2 regions of the Allobosea sp. NPDC055594 genome follow, and region 2 is predicted to be linked to the other one. Evidence: predicted binding sites of a transcription regulator. Region 2 holds the regulator's gene; the other holds the start of a gene.
What was found. The regulator PhoB, encoded in region 2, activates phosphate uptake and scavenging genes when phosphate is short. The targets are predictions, from matches to a motif close to TGTCATNNANCTGTCAT.
Positions count from the first base shown of each region.

Region 1: ACWGRX_RS20485 (esterase-like activity of phytase family protein) is a predicted target of PhoB. The motif match lies at 4,226-4,242, and genes of this name have one in related genera.

Region 1 is NZ_JBSHIO010000011.1:85,960-93,115, forward strand. Features, by position in the region: gene ACWGRX_RS20475 (2-hydroxychromene-2-carboxylate isomerase) at 1-268, opposite strand, end outside; gene ACWGRX_RS20480 (argininosuccinate synthase) at 533-1,765, shown strand; gene ACWGRX_RS20485 (esterase-like activity of phytase family protein) at 1,963-4,164, opposite strand; gene ACWGRX_RS20490 (hypothetical protein) at 4,304-4,498, opposite strand; gene ACWGRX_RS20495 (hypothetical protein) at 4,495-4,722, opposite strand; gene ACWGRX_RS20500 (helix-turn-helix domain-containing protein) at 4,857-5,666, shown strand; gene ACWGRX_RS20505 (CsbD family protein) at 5,756-5,947, shown strand; gene dnaJ (molecular chaperone DnaJ) at 6,064-7,156, opposite strand, start outside.
Region 2 is NZ_JBSHIO010000004.1:338,417-345,572, forward strand. Features, by position in the region: gene ACWGRX_RS11125 (Hsp33 family molecular chaperone) at 1-79, opposite strand, end outside; gene argF (ornithine carbamoyltransferase) at 79-1,008, opposite strand; gene ACWGRX_RS11135 (aspartate aminotransferase family protein) at 1,011-2,231, opposite strand; gene ACWGRX_RS11140 (GcrA family cell cycle regulator) at 2,772-3,326, shown strand; gene ACWGRX_RS11145 (NUDIX hydrolase) at 3,397-3,837, shown strand; gene ACWGRX_RS11150 (YnfA family protein) at 3,834-4,181, shown strand; gene phoB (phosphate regulon transcriptional regulator PhoB) at 4,229-4,927, opposite strand; gene phoU (phosphate signaling complex protein PhoU) at 4,957-5,679, opposite strand; gene pstB (phosphate ABC transporter ATP-binding protein PstB) at 5,718-6,524, opposite strand; gene pstA (phosphate ABC transporter permease PstA) at 6,549-7,156, opposite strand, start outside.

The sequences.
Region 1 (7,156 bases), on a different contig from region 2:
GCGGAAAAGCCTCCGGCTTGACGATGCTGAGCCCAGCTCGGCCGGCGCGGCGCGCCACATCGCGCCACATATAGCGGCCCTTGCTGGGGTAGAGGTTGAAGGGTGAGCTGTTCCAGCCCTGCGCCGCGAAGATCGGCGCGAGCAGGAAGGGGCGCCAGCGCAGATCGACCCCGGCGGCCTCGGCAGCGGCCTCGATCCTGAGGGCAGTCAGACAGGAATAGGTCGAGGCGAACTCGAACCAGAAATCCAGAACAGGACGTTTCGTCATCAGCCCCCCCGGCGGTCCGAAGCCGGTCCGCCACATCCACCACGGCGCGGGCGGCACGCCCGTCGATCATCATGCCGGTCCCCCGGCCCGGACCGGCCGGAGCCGATCCATCACCGGAAGACGCCACATCGATCAGAAGGTTCCGATTGCGTCGCCCGTAGCCCTGCGATAGTGCGCCCTTACGTCCGAAATGCGGCCGCCGCGGCCGCATCCGTCTCTCAGGCATGAGCGTGTCTCATGCAGCCTCAGCAGGAAGATCAGCCGATGGCCGAAAAGCGCGTGAACAAGGTCGTACTCGCCTATTCCGGCGGCCTCGACACCTCGATCATCCTGAAATGGCTGCAGACCACCTATAATTGCGAGGTCGTGACCTTCACCGCCGATCTCGGCCAGGGCGAGGAGCTCGGACCGGCGCGCGACAAGGCGCTGCTGCTCGGCATCAAGCCCGAAAACATCTTCATCGAGGACCTGCGCGAGGAATTCGTGCGCGACTACGTCTTCCCGATGTTCCGCGCCAATGCCGCCTATGAAGGCGTCTATCTGCTCGGCACCTCGATCGCCCGGCCGCTGATCGGCAAGAAGCTGATCGAGATCGCCGAGAAGGTCGGCGCCGATGCCGTCTCGCACGGCGCTACCGGCAAGGGCAACGACCAGGTCCGCTTCGAGCTGACCGCCTATGCGCTGAAGCCGGACGTTCATGTCATCGCGCCCTGGCGCGAATGGGATCTGCGCTCGCGCGAGCAGCTGATCGCCTTCGCCGAGCAACACCAGATTCCGATCGCCAAGGACAAGCGCGGCGAGGCGCCGTTCTCGGTCGACGCCAACCTGCTGCACGCCTCCTCGGAGGGCAAGGTGCTGGAGGACCCGGCCGTCGAAGTGCCGGACTATGTCTATTCGCGTACGATTTCGCCGGAGGACGCGCCCGACAAGCCGACCGTGATCACCATCGATTTCGAGCAGGGCGACGCGGTCGCAATCGACGGCCAGAAGCTCTCGCCGGCGACGCTGCTGGCCAAGCTCAACGAGCTCGGTCGCGACAATGGCATCGGCCGGCTCGACCTGGTCGAGAACCGCTTCGTCGGCATGAAGAGCCGCGGCATGTACGAGACGCCCGGCGGCACGATCCTGCTCTCGGCGCACCGCGCCATCGAGTCGATCACGCTCGACCGCGGCGCCGCCCATCTCAAGGACCAGATCATGCCGCAATATGCCGAGCTGATCTATAACGGCTTCTGGTTCTCGCCGGAGCGCGAGATGCTGCAGGCGCTGATCGACAAGAGCCAGGAATTCGTCACCGGCCAGGTGCGGCTCAAGCTCTACAAGGGCGGCGTCCACGTCATCGGCCGCTCGAGCCCGTATTCGCTCTACGACCAGGACCTCGTCACCTTCGAGGAAGGCGCCGTCGCCTATGACCACCGCGACGCGGCGGGCTTCATCAAGCTGAACGCGCTGCGCCTGCGCACGCTCGGCCAGCGCAAGAAGAAGCTGGGGCTGTGAGAGGTTCAAGGCGGCTGAGCCGCAACGGCTAACCTTCTCCCGGGTCGGAGGAGGTGGTGCGGAGCGCCTGATCAGGGCCCGCCCTCACCCACAGAATGGCGCTGCATCGCCCTCACGATCAGCGGCAGTCCCTCACCCCCTACCCCTCTCCGATCCGGGAGAGGGGTTTTTTGTGTCTACTCAGTACGCCGCCCGGCTTACTTCACGAGCTTGCCGAGGACGAAGAACTGGGTCTCGCCGGAGGAGTCGTCGACACCGTCATTATCGGTGACGACGAAGAGCTCACCGGCCTTGTCGAGCGCCATGCCCTCGACCTTGTCGAGCCCGTAGCCGCCGCGCTTCATCAGCTCCGGCGTCAGGTCGCGCAGCAGCGTCTTCTCGACCGTCGGGATGTCGGAAGCGCCGAGCGGCGCCGGCTTCATCCCTCTCACCGAGAAGCTCTGCAGCGTCTTCACCGCCCCGGCACCGAACTGGTTGTCACGCTCGATCACAGCGAAGCGGTCCTCGCCGAGATAGGTCAGCTCCGAAAGCCCCATCCAGGCACCGGCAGCCGGCGCGCTCAGCGGATAGTGCAGCACCCCCCAGCTCTTGTCGGCGGGCCTGTAGCTCAGGATCTTGGCCTTGCCCTTGGGATCGTCCTTCCATTCGCGCTGGACAGCGAGCCAGACGGTTTCGTCCGCGCCCGTGCCGGTGACAGCGACGCCCTCGAAGCCGAAGCGCGTGGCCTGCTTCTCCAGCGCCTCCGGCAGGAAGATTTCCTCCTCGACCTCGCCCTTGGCGGAAACGCGCAGCAGGATGTTCTTTGTCGGCTTCTCCTTGTGCTCGGGATTGCCTTCCGAGGCGAGCCAGAAGCCGCCACCAGGACGCGTTGCGATGCCTTCGAGGTCGTAGGCGGCGGGCTTGCCGTCCTTGCCGAGCGTCAGCGCGCCGGTGATCGTCGCCGGCTTCGCCGTCGCGTCGATTTCGAGGATGCGGGAGGGCGAATAGGCGCTGTCGGTGACGGCGAAGAGCCGGCCGGTCAGGCTCGGATGGGCCGCGAGGCCCGAGAGCGCCCCCCAGCCGAGCGGCACGCCACCGACATCGGCGGACTGAATGGCCGGATAGGCGGCCTGGGCCGCGCTGCGCTCGTAGATCGTCACCGCCGAGCGCGGCCCGCCCTTGGCACCGAGATCGGCCTCGGAGGCCGAGACGAAGAGGTTGCGCTGCGGGATGGCGAGCAGGCCCTCGGGAGCGATCCCGCCCGGCAGCGCCTGGAGATAGCGCGGGGCACGGCCAGCGCCCTCGTCCTTGAAGACGAGCACGAGGGAGGCCCGCTCCAGCCCGACGAAGATCAGCTGGTCCTCGCCATAGGTTCCGACCTCGATGCCCTCGGGCTCGCTGCCCTTGGCCGCCGAGCGGCGCTCCGGATAGTGTCCGAGCCTGATGGCGATATGGTCGACCAGTGCGCCGGAATCGAACTCGACCGTGCCGTCCTTGCGGAAGATGGTGAAGCCGCGCGAGCCGCCCTTCCAGTCGCCCTCATTGGCGGTGACGAAGCGGTCATTGTCGAGCCAGCGCACGGCATCGGGCTCGCGCGCCACCCCTTTCAGCTCCTCGACCGGACTGATCTGGCCGTCGCGGGTCTTGTCGATGCTCTTCAGATCGACCGCACCGGCCGGAAAATGGGCAACGAGCTTGCCGGTCCCGGTGTCGACGATGGCGAGGTGGTTGTTCTCCTGCAGCGTCACCACGGCGAGTCCGTCCTGGTTGACGTCGACGAATTCGGGCTCGGGGTCGGTTGGCTCGACGGCGGTGATGCCGGTGAGGTCGACGACTTGCTTCGAGGCACAATCAGCTTCGCCGTCCTTGAGGCCGATCAGGGTGAGGTTGCCGGCCGGCAGCTGCGGCAGCGCCCCCTTGTCCAGTTTCTCGTCACGCTCGTTCTCGATGGCGATGACTATCTTGCGCTTGTCCTTGCTCAGCGCGATCGAATCCGGCTGGCCGCCGAGCTCGCATTTCGCCGTGACCTGCTTCGTCTTCAGATCGATGGTGGCGAGATGCCCGGTCGGTTCCTTGAAATTGTCGCCGGAGGTGACGATCGCGGCGAAGGCCCGGTCACCGAGGACGACCACCGAGGTCGGCTCGCCTTCGACGGACACGAAGCCCGCCGGCTTCGGCGCGCTGGCGGCGGCGATGTCGATCAGGCCGATGCCCTTCTGCTCGGCATCGGTATAGGCGAGCAGCGTGCCGGCCTCGTTGGCGGCGATGATCTCGGCGACGGTCTTCTGCTTGGGGTCGCGGCCGGCGGGGAGATTGCTGGGCACGGAGAAGGTCGCGATACGGTTGAACATCGGTTCGGCCAGAGCCGTACCGCCGAGCAGGACGGTCGCGAGGGCAGCGAAGGCGAGCGGTTTGCGCATCGGACGGGTCCTGTTCCGCAAGGCTTGAGAGAACGGCGGACCCTTCGGCTAATCAGTGCGGGCAACAGTTTCGTGACAGCTGAAACGAGATCGCCCCGCTTCCGGCTCGCCGGAAGCGGGGCGATCTCTGCCGGGGCATTCAAAGCCGGAGGGCAGCGGCCTCAACCTCGACCGGCGTCGACTTTTTGAGCCCGATCACCTCCAGCTCGGTGACGACCGCGACCACCGCGGCCTGAGCCAGGACGAAGGCGATGCCGAGCGCGGTCGGCTGAAACCAGCCGGAGACCAGGATCAGGATGCTGTCGGCGACCCAGAGGATGTTGATGCCGATCACCGGATGGCAAGCCGCGGCAGACGCACCCGACTGGCGAGGAAGGCGAGCACCGCGGCGCAGGGCAGCAGCACGATCCCGGCGCCGCGCAGGAACTCGGCCGGGAAGCCGAGCAGGCCGGCAAGCGCTCCGGCTCCGAAGCTGAGCAGCAGGCCGGTGGCGGCACAGGCGGCGGCATCGAGGACGAGGACGTTGCGCAGGAAGCTGGAGGACTGGATGTAGGCCATGGCTGTTCTCCGGTTTGGCCACCGTTCCGGGCGGCGCCGTTGTTGATGGTGGCCATGCTGACGGATGCCCGGAGGTCGGTCGATTAAGCCGGAGGTAATTGGAAGCCGGTCCGACCGGCGCTAGCTTGCCCCACATGAACCAGCACCAGAAACCTACGGTCGGCCATCTCATCCGCGACTGGCGCCAGCTTCGCCGGCTCAGCCAGCTCGACCTCGCCCTCGAGGCCGAGATCTCCCAGAAGCATCTCAGCTTCATCGAAAGCGGCCGCTCGGCACCGAGCCGGGACATGGTCCTGCACCTCGCCGAAAATCTCGGCGTGCCCCTGCGCGAGCGCAATGCGCTCCTGCTCGCCGCCGGCTATGCGCCGGTCTATCTCGAACGCTCGCTCGAGGATCCCGGCCTGCAGGCGGCCCGCAGTGCGATCGACCTCTTGCTGAAGGGGCACGAGCCCTATCCGGCGCTGGCGGTCGACCGGCACTGGACGCTGCTCGCCGCCAACGCCGCGGTGGCGCCGCTGCTCGCAGGCGTGACCGAAGCGGAGCTGCTGCGTCCGCCGGTTAATGTGCTGAGGCTCAGCCTGCATCCCGGCGGCCTCGCACCGGCGATCGTCAACTTCGCCGAATGGCGCAGCCATCTGATCGCCCGGCTGCGCCAGCAGATCCGCGCCACCGCCGACCCGGCGCTCGCCGAACTGCTGGCGGAGCTGTTGGGATATCCCACGCCGGACCTGCCGGCGCGCAAGGGCAAGGCTGGCGAAGACAGCGAGCCGCCGGTCGTCGTGCCGCTGCAAATGCGTTTCGGCGACAAGATCCTCTCCTTGATCTCGGCGACGACGGTGTTCGGCACGCCGGTCGACGTCACCTTGTCGGAACTCGCGCTCGAAACCTTCTTCCCGGCCGATCAGGCGACGGCGGAAGCACTGAGGGCGATAGCCGGCTCGTAGCGCGCAGCGTGCCGGGAACCTTCTTCGCGCCCGGCCGTTCCTTCGTCATCGCCGCTACGGCGGCACATGTTCGAGCGAGGAAACGACCGATGGGCAGCACAGCCGACAAGATCAAGGGCATGGCCAACGAGGCCGCCGGCAACATCAAGCAGGCCGCCGGCAAGGCGCTGAACAAGCCCGGCCTCGAGGCCGAGGGCTTCGCGCAGGAGCGCAAGGGCGAGGCCCAGCAAGCCGTCGGCAATGCCAAGGATGCGGTCAAGAAAGTGATCGACAAGGCCTGATCATCGCATCAGGTCCCGATCAAGAAGCGGGCGCCGAAAGGCGCCCGCTTTTTCGTATCCAGATCATTCGGCCGCAGCGACGCGTAAGGCCGGAATGGGGCTGCCAGCAGGGCGCCTCAGGCGGCGCCGCCGAGGCCGCCGAGGAAGTCCTTGACCCGGCCGAAGAAGCCGGCGCTTTCCGGATGGGTCGCGCCGGAGCTCTCGCGCTCGAATTCGAGCAGCAATTCGCGCTGACGGGCGGTGAGCTTCTGCGGCGTCTCGACCAGGACCTGGATGTAGAGGTCGCCGGAATCGCGCGAGCGCAGCACGCTCATGCCCTTGCCCTTGAGGCGGAACTGCTTGCCGGTCTGCGTGCCCTCCGGGATCTTCACCCTGGCCTTCTCGCCATTGAGGGTCGGCACCTCGATCTCGCCACCGAGCGCCGCCGAGGTCAGGCCGATCGGCACCCGGCAGAACAGGTCGGCGCCGTCGCGCTGGAAGATGGCGTGCGGCTTGATCGAGAGGAAGATGTAGAGATCCCCCGCCGGACCGCCGCGCAGGCCGGCCTCTCCCTCACCGGCGAGGCGAATGCGTGTGCCGTCCTCGACACCGGCCGGGATGTTGACCGAGAGCGTGCGCTCGCGGGTGACGCGGCCGGAACCATGGCAGCCATTGCAGGGATCGTCGATGACCTCGCCACGGCCGCCGCAGGTCGGGCAGGTGCGCTCGACCGAGAAGAAGCCCTGATTGGCACGAACACGCCCATGGCCGCCGCAGGTCGCGCATTGCCGCGATTTCGAGCCGGCCTTGGCGCCGGTGCCGCTGCAGACCTCGCAGACCACCGAGGTCGGCACGCGAATGGTCGCGTTCTTGCCGGCATAGGCCTCCTCGAGGCCGATCTCGAGGTTGTAGCGCAGATCGGCGCCGCGCTCGCGGGCATTGGCGCCGCGCGGACCACCACGGCCGCGACCGTCGCCGAAGAAGGATTCGAAGATGTCCGACATGAAGTCGGACATGTCGGCCGGACCGCCTCCGCCGCCCTGCTCGAAGGCCTGATGGCCGTAGCGGTCATAGGCGCCGCGCTTCTGGCCGTCGGAGAGGACCTGATAGGCCTCGTTCAATTCCTTGAACTTGGTCTCGGCCGCCTTGTCGCCAGGATGCCGATCCGGATGGCACTGCATGGCGAGCTTGCGGAAGGCGCTCTTCAGCTCCGCTTCGCTGGCGGTCTTC
Region 2 (7,156 bases):
GGATGTCGAGCGCCGGCACCGCATAGGGCAGAACCCGGTCGTCCGGCGCCGCAGCACCGACGGCAGCGTTCTCGGCCATCACGTCGCCACCGCGCCGAAGCACCAGGCCAGAATGCCCTTCTGGGCATGCAGCCGATTCTCGGCCTCGTCGAACACTGCCGATTGCGGACCGTCCATCACCGCGTCTGTGACTTCCTCGCCGCGCGATGCCGGCAGGCAATGCATGAAGATCGCATCCTTCCCGGCGCGGCCGAGCAGGCGCTCGTCGACCTGATAGGGACGCAACAGGTTGTGGCGCGTGCCTTCCTCGTCGCCCATCGAGACCCAGCAATCGGTGATGACGCAATCAGCGCCTTCGACGGCGGCCTCGGGTCGGTTGGTCAGGGAGAGCTTGGCGCCCTGCTTGCGGGCCCAGTCGATCAGCGCGGGCGGCGGCGCCAGTTCCTCGGGCGTCGCGATGGCGAGCTCGAAATCGAGCCGGCCGGCGGCGTGCACCCAGGAGGTCAGGACATTGTTGGTGTCGCCGGTCCAGGCGATGCGCTTGCCCTTGATCGGCCCCTTGCGCTCCTCGAAGGTCATGACGTCGGCCATGACCTGACAGGGATGCTGGCGCTTGGTCAGGCCGTTGATCACCGGGACGGTCGCGTATTTCGCCATTTCGACCACGGAATCATGGTCGAGCATGCGGATCATGATCGCGTCGACATAGCGCGAGAGCACCCGCGCCGTGTCGGCGATGGTCTCGCGCTCGCCGAGCTCGATCTCCTGGCCGGTCACCATCATCGGCGAGCCGCCGAGCTCGCGGATGCCGACATCGAAGGAGACGCGGGTGCGCAGCGAGGGCTGCTCGAAGATCATGGCGATGACCTTGCCCTCGAGCAGGCGATCGCCCGCAGCGGCCGGGGTGCGGCGCCGCGCCTTGATCTCGTTGCCGGCGCGCAGGATCGCCTGCAGCTGCTCGCTGGAGAAATCGGACAGGTCGAGGAAGTGACGCACTGGAGTCCCCATACTCATTCCGCCGCCGGCCGGGCCAGCGTCGCCTCGACGGCGCCGGCCGCCTTGTCGAGCCGCGCGAGCGCCTCGCCGACCTCGGCATCGCCGATGATCAGCGGCGGCAACAGGCGCACGACATTGTCGCCGGCGGCGACGACGAGCAGGCCGGCGGCGCGCGCCTCGGCGACAAAATCGGTGTTCGGGGTGCGCAGCTTGAGGCCGAGCATCAGGCCCTGGCCGCGGATCTCCTCGATCACGTCGGGATGCTTGTCCTTGAGCTCGGCGAGCGACTGCTTCAGCCGCAGGCTGATCTGGGCGACGTGCTCGATGAAGCCGGGCTCGAGAATGACGTCGAGCACGGCGTTGCCGACCGCCATGGCCAGCGGATTGCCGCCGAAGGTGGTGCCATGCGTGCCGAGCACCATGCCGGCCGCCGCCGCCTCGGTGGCAAGGCAGGCGCCCATCGGAAAGCCACCGCCGATGCCCTTGGCGATCGACATGATGTCGGGCGCGACGCCGTTGTGCTCATAGGCGAAGAACTTGCCGGTACGGCCGACGCCGGTCTGGATCTCGTCGAAGATCAGGAGCAGGCCGTGCTCGTCGCAGAGCTGGCGCAGCAGCTTGAGGAAGCGCATCGGCACCGAGCGCAGGCCGCCCTCGCCCTGGATCGGCTCGATCATCAGCGCCGCGGTCTCCGGCGTGATCGCCGCGCGCAGCGCCGCCTCGTCGTCGAAGGGCACCTGATCGAAGCCGTCGACCTTCGGGCCGAAGCCGTCGATGTATTTCTGCTGGCCGCCGGCAGCGATGGTCGCCAGCGTGCGGCCGTGGAAGGCGCCCTCGAAAGTGACGATGCGGTAGCGCTCGGGATGGCCCTGCGCCGCATGGTACTTGCGCGCCATCTTGATCGCGCATTCGTTCGCCTCGGCGCCCGAATTGGTGAAGAAGACGCGCTCGGCGAAGGTCGCCTCGCAGAGCCGGCGGGCGAGCTTCTCGCCGTCCGGCATCGCGTAGAGATTGGAGGTATGCCAGATGCGCTGGGCCTGCTCGGTCAGCGCCTTGACCAGATGCGGATGGGCGTGGCCGAGCGCGTTGACGGCGATGCCGGCGCCGAAATCGAGATAGCGCTGGCCATCGGCGGTGATCGCCCAGGCACCTTCGCCGCGCTCGAAGGCGACGGGTGCGCGCGCATAGGTCGGCAGCAGAACGGAGGCATTGGCGGAAACGGAAGCGGAGCTCATGGAGCGAGGTCCTCGCGACGGAACGTAACGGAAAGCGCTGGGCGCCGGAGTGTGAAGCGGTGGTTCGGGGCGCGGCGGCGATCTGCCAGCACGATGCGACCCCGCGGCGACGTTATCGTCGCAGGCCTTTCCCGTTTTCTCGTCGCGCCGTCAGCCGCATCGCTCGAAAGTCCGGATCGCTCAAAACATAAGCGCCGCCCCAAGGGCGGCCGCATTGAGAAGACTATGCAAAAGCGGTCCGGCACTGTCAATTCCGGCCGGGCGCCGCAGCGTTGCCAAATAGACTCACCTGACTGCGGGATCGAAGCTTTGTCTGGGGAAAAGACGATTTCCGATTCGGCGACTCTTGTGGCCGAGTCAAGCCATCTTGTATGGTCGGCCTCGTCAGATACGACATCTCGTGCGGCGTCTCCAGTATCGTCAGTTCCGAGCGTAGCGGTTTCCGTTCTTCGACGGGCGCTGCCGATATCGGATTCCGCCATGATCTTTTCCTATGCGTCGCCGGGCTATGGCGAGGCATGACGAAGACAGGTGAAATCGATGAGCGAAGCTGGAGCCTGGACCGACGAACGCGTCGAACTGCTCAAGAAGCTCTGGAATGACGGACTGAGCGCCAGCCAGATCGCCGGCGAACTCGGCAGCGTCACCCGCAATGCTGTCATCGGCAAGGTCCACCGCCTCGGCCTTTCGGGCCGCGCCAAGAATCCCGGCTCGGCCGCGCCGCGCCCGCGCAAGCCGACGACGCGTCCGCCGGCCCATCCGATGGCGAGCCCTGCCGCCGCGAGCGGCGGCATGACCCGCGGCAACACGGCGCTCGCCCCGCAATTCGTCCCGGAGATCGAGGCGGAACCGGAAGCGGAGCACGTCCCGGCGGCCCCGGCCGAGGAGGTGGTGATCCCGTTCTCCGAGCGCGTCACCATCATGGACCTGCGCGAATATATGTGCCGCTGGCCGATGGGCGACCCGACCTCGCCGGAATTCCGCTTCTGCGGCGGCCGCTCGCTGACCGGCATGCCCTATTGCGGCTATCATGCCCGCATCGCCTACCAGCCGGCGGCCGACCGGCGCCGCGACCGCAGCAAGGTGCGCGCCTGACCCGGCACCCCTGTGTAGAAGAATTGAAGCCGGCCCTCGGGCCGGCTTTTCCATTGGTGGAGAGACGCCGATGCGCACCGCAGAACGTCCCGCGCCCGTCGAATATGCCTGCGCCCTGACGATCCGGGGCGGAGACATCCTGCTCGGACTGAGAGCCCCGCATCGCCGCAACAGACCGTCCTGCTGGGACACGATCGGCGGGCATGTCGAGCCCGACGAGACGATCGAGCAGGCACTGAGACGCGAATTGCAGGAGGAGATCGGTATCGAGCCGACCAGCTTCACGCGCTTGACCACCATCGAGACGACCGAGAGCGACGGCGTCACCCCGGCTCTGTGGCATCTGTTCGCGGTGACCGGCTGGGTGGGCGAAGCCCGGATCAGCAATGACGAGCACAGCGAGATCCGCTGGTTCGACCTCGCCGAGGCCCGCGAGCTGTCGCCGCTCGCCTCGGAAGCCTACCGTCCGGTCTTCGCCCGGCTCGCGGCCAGCTTCGCCGCAGCGCCATGACCAGTTTCGCGATCTATCTGGGGGCCGCGCTGGCCGAGATCGCCGGCTGCTTCTCGTTCTGGGCCTGGCTCAAGCTCGGCAAATCGGCCTGGTGGCTGCTGCCGGGGCTTCTGGCGCTGGCGCTCTTCGCCTGGCTCTTGACGCTGATCGACAGCGCCGCCGCCGGCCGGGCCTTCGCCGCCTATGGCGGGGTCTACATCGTCGCGTCGCTGGGCTGGATGTGGCTGGTCGAGAAGGTGCCGCCGGACCGTTTCGACCTCACGGGCGCAGCCCTTTGCCTCGCCGGCGCAGCGGTGATCGTCGCCGCGCCACGCGGAGCGTCGAACCTCCAGCCCTCATCCTGAGGAGCGATCGCAGATTGCGTCTCGAAGGATGAGGGCAGACTTGGCGCTCAGCTTCGCGCGAACGTCTCGTCGAAGGCGTAGCCGGCGCCGCGCACGGTGCGTAGCGGGTCCTTGGCGTCGTCGGGGGTGATCGCCTTGCGCAGGCGCCCGACATGGACGTCAACGGTGCGCTCGTCGATATAGACGTCGCGGCCCCAGACGGCGTCGAGCAGCTGGGCCCGCGAATAGACCCGGCCCGGGGCCTGCATCAGGAATTCGAGCAGGCGGAACTCGGTCGGACCGAGATGCAATTCGGCGCCTGCCCGGCGCACCCGCCGCGTCGTCCGGTCGAGCTCGAGATCGCCGGCGGTCAGCATGCCGACGACATGGCCGGGCTTGACCCGACGCAGCAGCGCCTGGATGCGGGCGATCAGCTCGGGCAGTGAGAACGGCTTGACCACATAGTCGTCGGCGCCGGTGGCGAGGCCGCGCACCCGCTCGGTCTCCTCGCCGCGCGCCGTCAGCATGATGATCGGCACCCGCTCCGTGTCGCGCCGGGCGCGCAGGCGCCGGCAGAGCTCGATGCCGGAAAGGCCGGGCAGCATCCAGTCGAGCAGGACGAGGTCAGGGGTATGGTCGCGCAAATGCAGCTCGGCATCGTCGCCGCGCGCGACGGTGTCGACCTCGAAGCCCTCGGCCTCGAGATTATAGCGGAGCAGCAGGGTCAGCGGCTCCTCATCCTCGACGATCAGGATGCGTGCAGGCATGTCGAGCCTCCGCTCAGGCGCCCATCCGCTCAGCCATTGGCCGCGGGCAGGTCGACCAGGATGTTGGTGGTGTCGAGCTTGGGCCGGCTCTCCTCCACCGACTGGCCGGTGATCAGGTAATGGATCGTCTCGGCGATGTTGGTGGTGTGATCGCCGATGCGCTCGACGTTCTTGGCGCAGAACAGAAGATGCGTGCAGAAGGTGATGTTGCGCGGATCTTCCATCATATAGGTCAGGAGCTCGCGGAAGAGCGAGGTGTAGAGCGCGTCGATCTCGTCGTCGCGGCGCCAGACCTCCATCGCCTTTTGCTCGTTGCTGGCGGCATAGGCGTCGAGCACGTCCTTGAGCTGCGCCTGGACCAGGCGGCTCATATGCTCGAGCCCGACCACGGCGCGGTGCGGCGGCGAGAACTGGCCGGAGATCGCGACCGCGCGCTTGGCGATGTTCTTGGCGAGGTCGCCGACGCGCTCGATGTCGGCGGCGATGCGGATCGCCGAGATCAGCTCGCGCAGGTCGTTGGCGAGCGGCTGGCGCCGGGCGATGGTCAGCACCGCCTTCTCCTCGACATCGCGCTGGAGGTTGTCGAGCCGCTGGTCGGCGGTGATGACCTTCTGGGCCAGCGCCGTGTCGCGGCGCACCAGCGCCACGGTGGAGTCGCCGAGCATGCGCTCGGACATGCCGCCCATCTCGGCCAGGCTGCGGCGCAGTCCTTCGAGGTCGGCATCATAGGAGCGGACGATATGGTCGGACATCGGGGCGAATCCTTCGAGGGCGAGCGGAACGGCAGGGCTCAGCCGAAGCGGCCGGTGACGTAGTCCTGCGTCTGCTTCTTGTTGGGGTTCATGAAGATAGTGTTGGTCGCGTCGAACTCGACGACCTCGCCGAGATACATGAAGGCGGTGTACTGCGAGACGCGCGCCGCCTGCTGCATGTTGTGGGTGACGATGACGATGGTGAAGTCGCTCTTCAGCTGCTCCAGCAGGTCCTCGATCTTGCCGGTCGAGATCGGGTCGAGGGCCGAGGTCGGCTCGTCGAACAGGATCACCTCGGGCTTCTGGGCGATGGTGCGGGCGATGCACAGGCGCTGCTGCTGGCCGCCGGAGAGCCCCATGCCGGAGCTCTTCAGCTTGTCCTTGACCTCGTCCCACAGGGCGGAGCGGCGCAGCGCGCCCTCGACGCGGTCGTCGAGCTCCGATTTCGGCGGCTTCTCGTAGAGGCGGATGCCGAAGGCGACGTTGTCGTAGATCGACATCGGGAAGGGCGTCGGCTTCTGGAAGACCATGCCGATGCGCGAGCGCAGCTCGTTGACGTCGACATCGTTGGAGATGACGTTGCGGCCGTCGAGCAGGACCTCGCCGGTGGCGCGCTGCTCCGGATAGAGCGAGTAGATCCGGTTGAAGATGCGCAGCAGGGTCGACTTGCCGCAGCCGGAGGGGCCGATCAGCGCGGTGACGTGGCGGTCACGGAAGCTGAGATTGACGTTCTTCAGCGCCTTGTGCTCGCCATAGTAGAAATCGAGGTTCTTCACCGCGATCCGGATCGGCGCCTGGGCGTCGAGGACCTGCGGGCTGAGTTCCAGGGTCGAGAGCATCGACATGTTCCTTCCGATCGGACGTGGTGCTCACTTGCCGCCGCGCACGATGCGCCGGGCGATAAGCGAGAGCAAAAGGATCGAGACGGTGATGATCAGCGAACCGGCCCAGGCGAGCTGCTGCCAGTTCTCGTAAGGGGCCGAGGCGAACTGATAGATCGTCACCGGCAGGTTGGAGACGCCGCCGACGAGGGTCGGCGAGAACCAGAAATTATTGTTCAGCGCGGTGAAGAGCAGCGGCGCCGTCTCGCCGGCGATGCGCGCCAGCGCCAGCAGGATGCCGGTGACCATGCCGGACTTCGCGGCCCGCCAGGTGATCGCGGTGATGACCACCGAAGGCGGGGCGCCGAGCGCAGAGCCGGCCTCGCGCAGCGGCGCCGGGACGAGGCGCAGCATGTCCTCGGTGGTGCGCACGATCACCGGGATCGCGATGATGCCGAGCGCGACGCCGCCGGCCCAGCCGGAATAGCCGCGGAAGGGCTCGACCAGGATGACGTAGACGAACAGGCCGATCAGGATCGAAGGCGCCGAGAGCAGGATGTCGTTGATGAAGCGGATCAGGTTGGCGAGCTTCGAGCCCCGGCCATACTCGGCGAGATAGGTCCCGGCGAGCACGCCGATCGGCGTCGCCAGCGCGA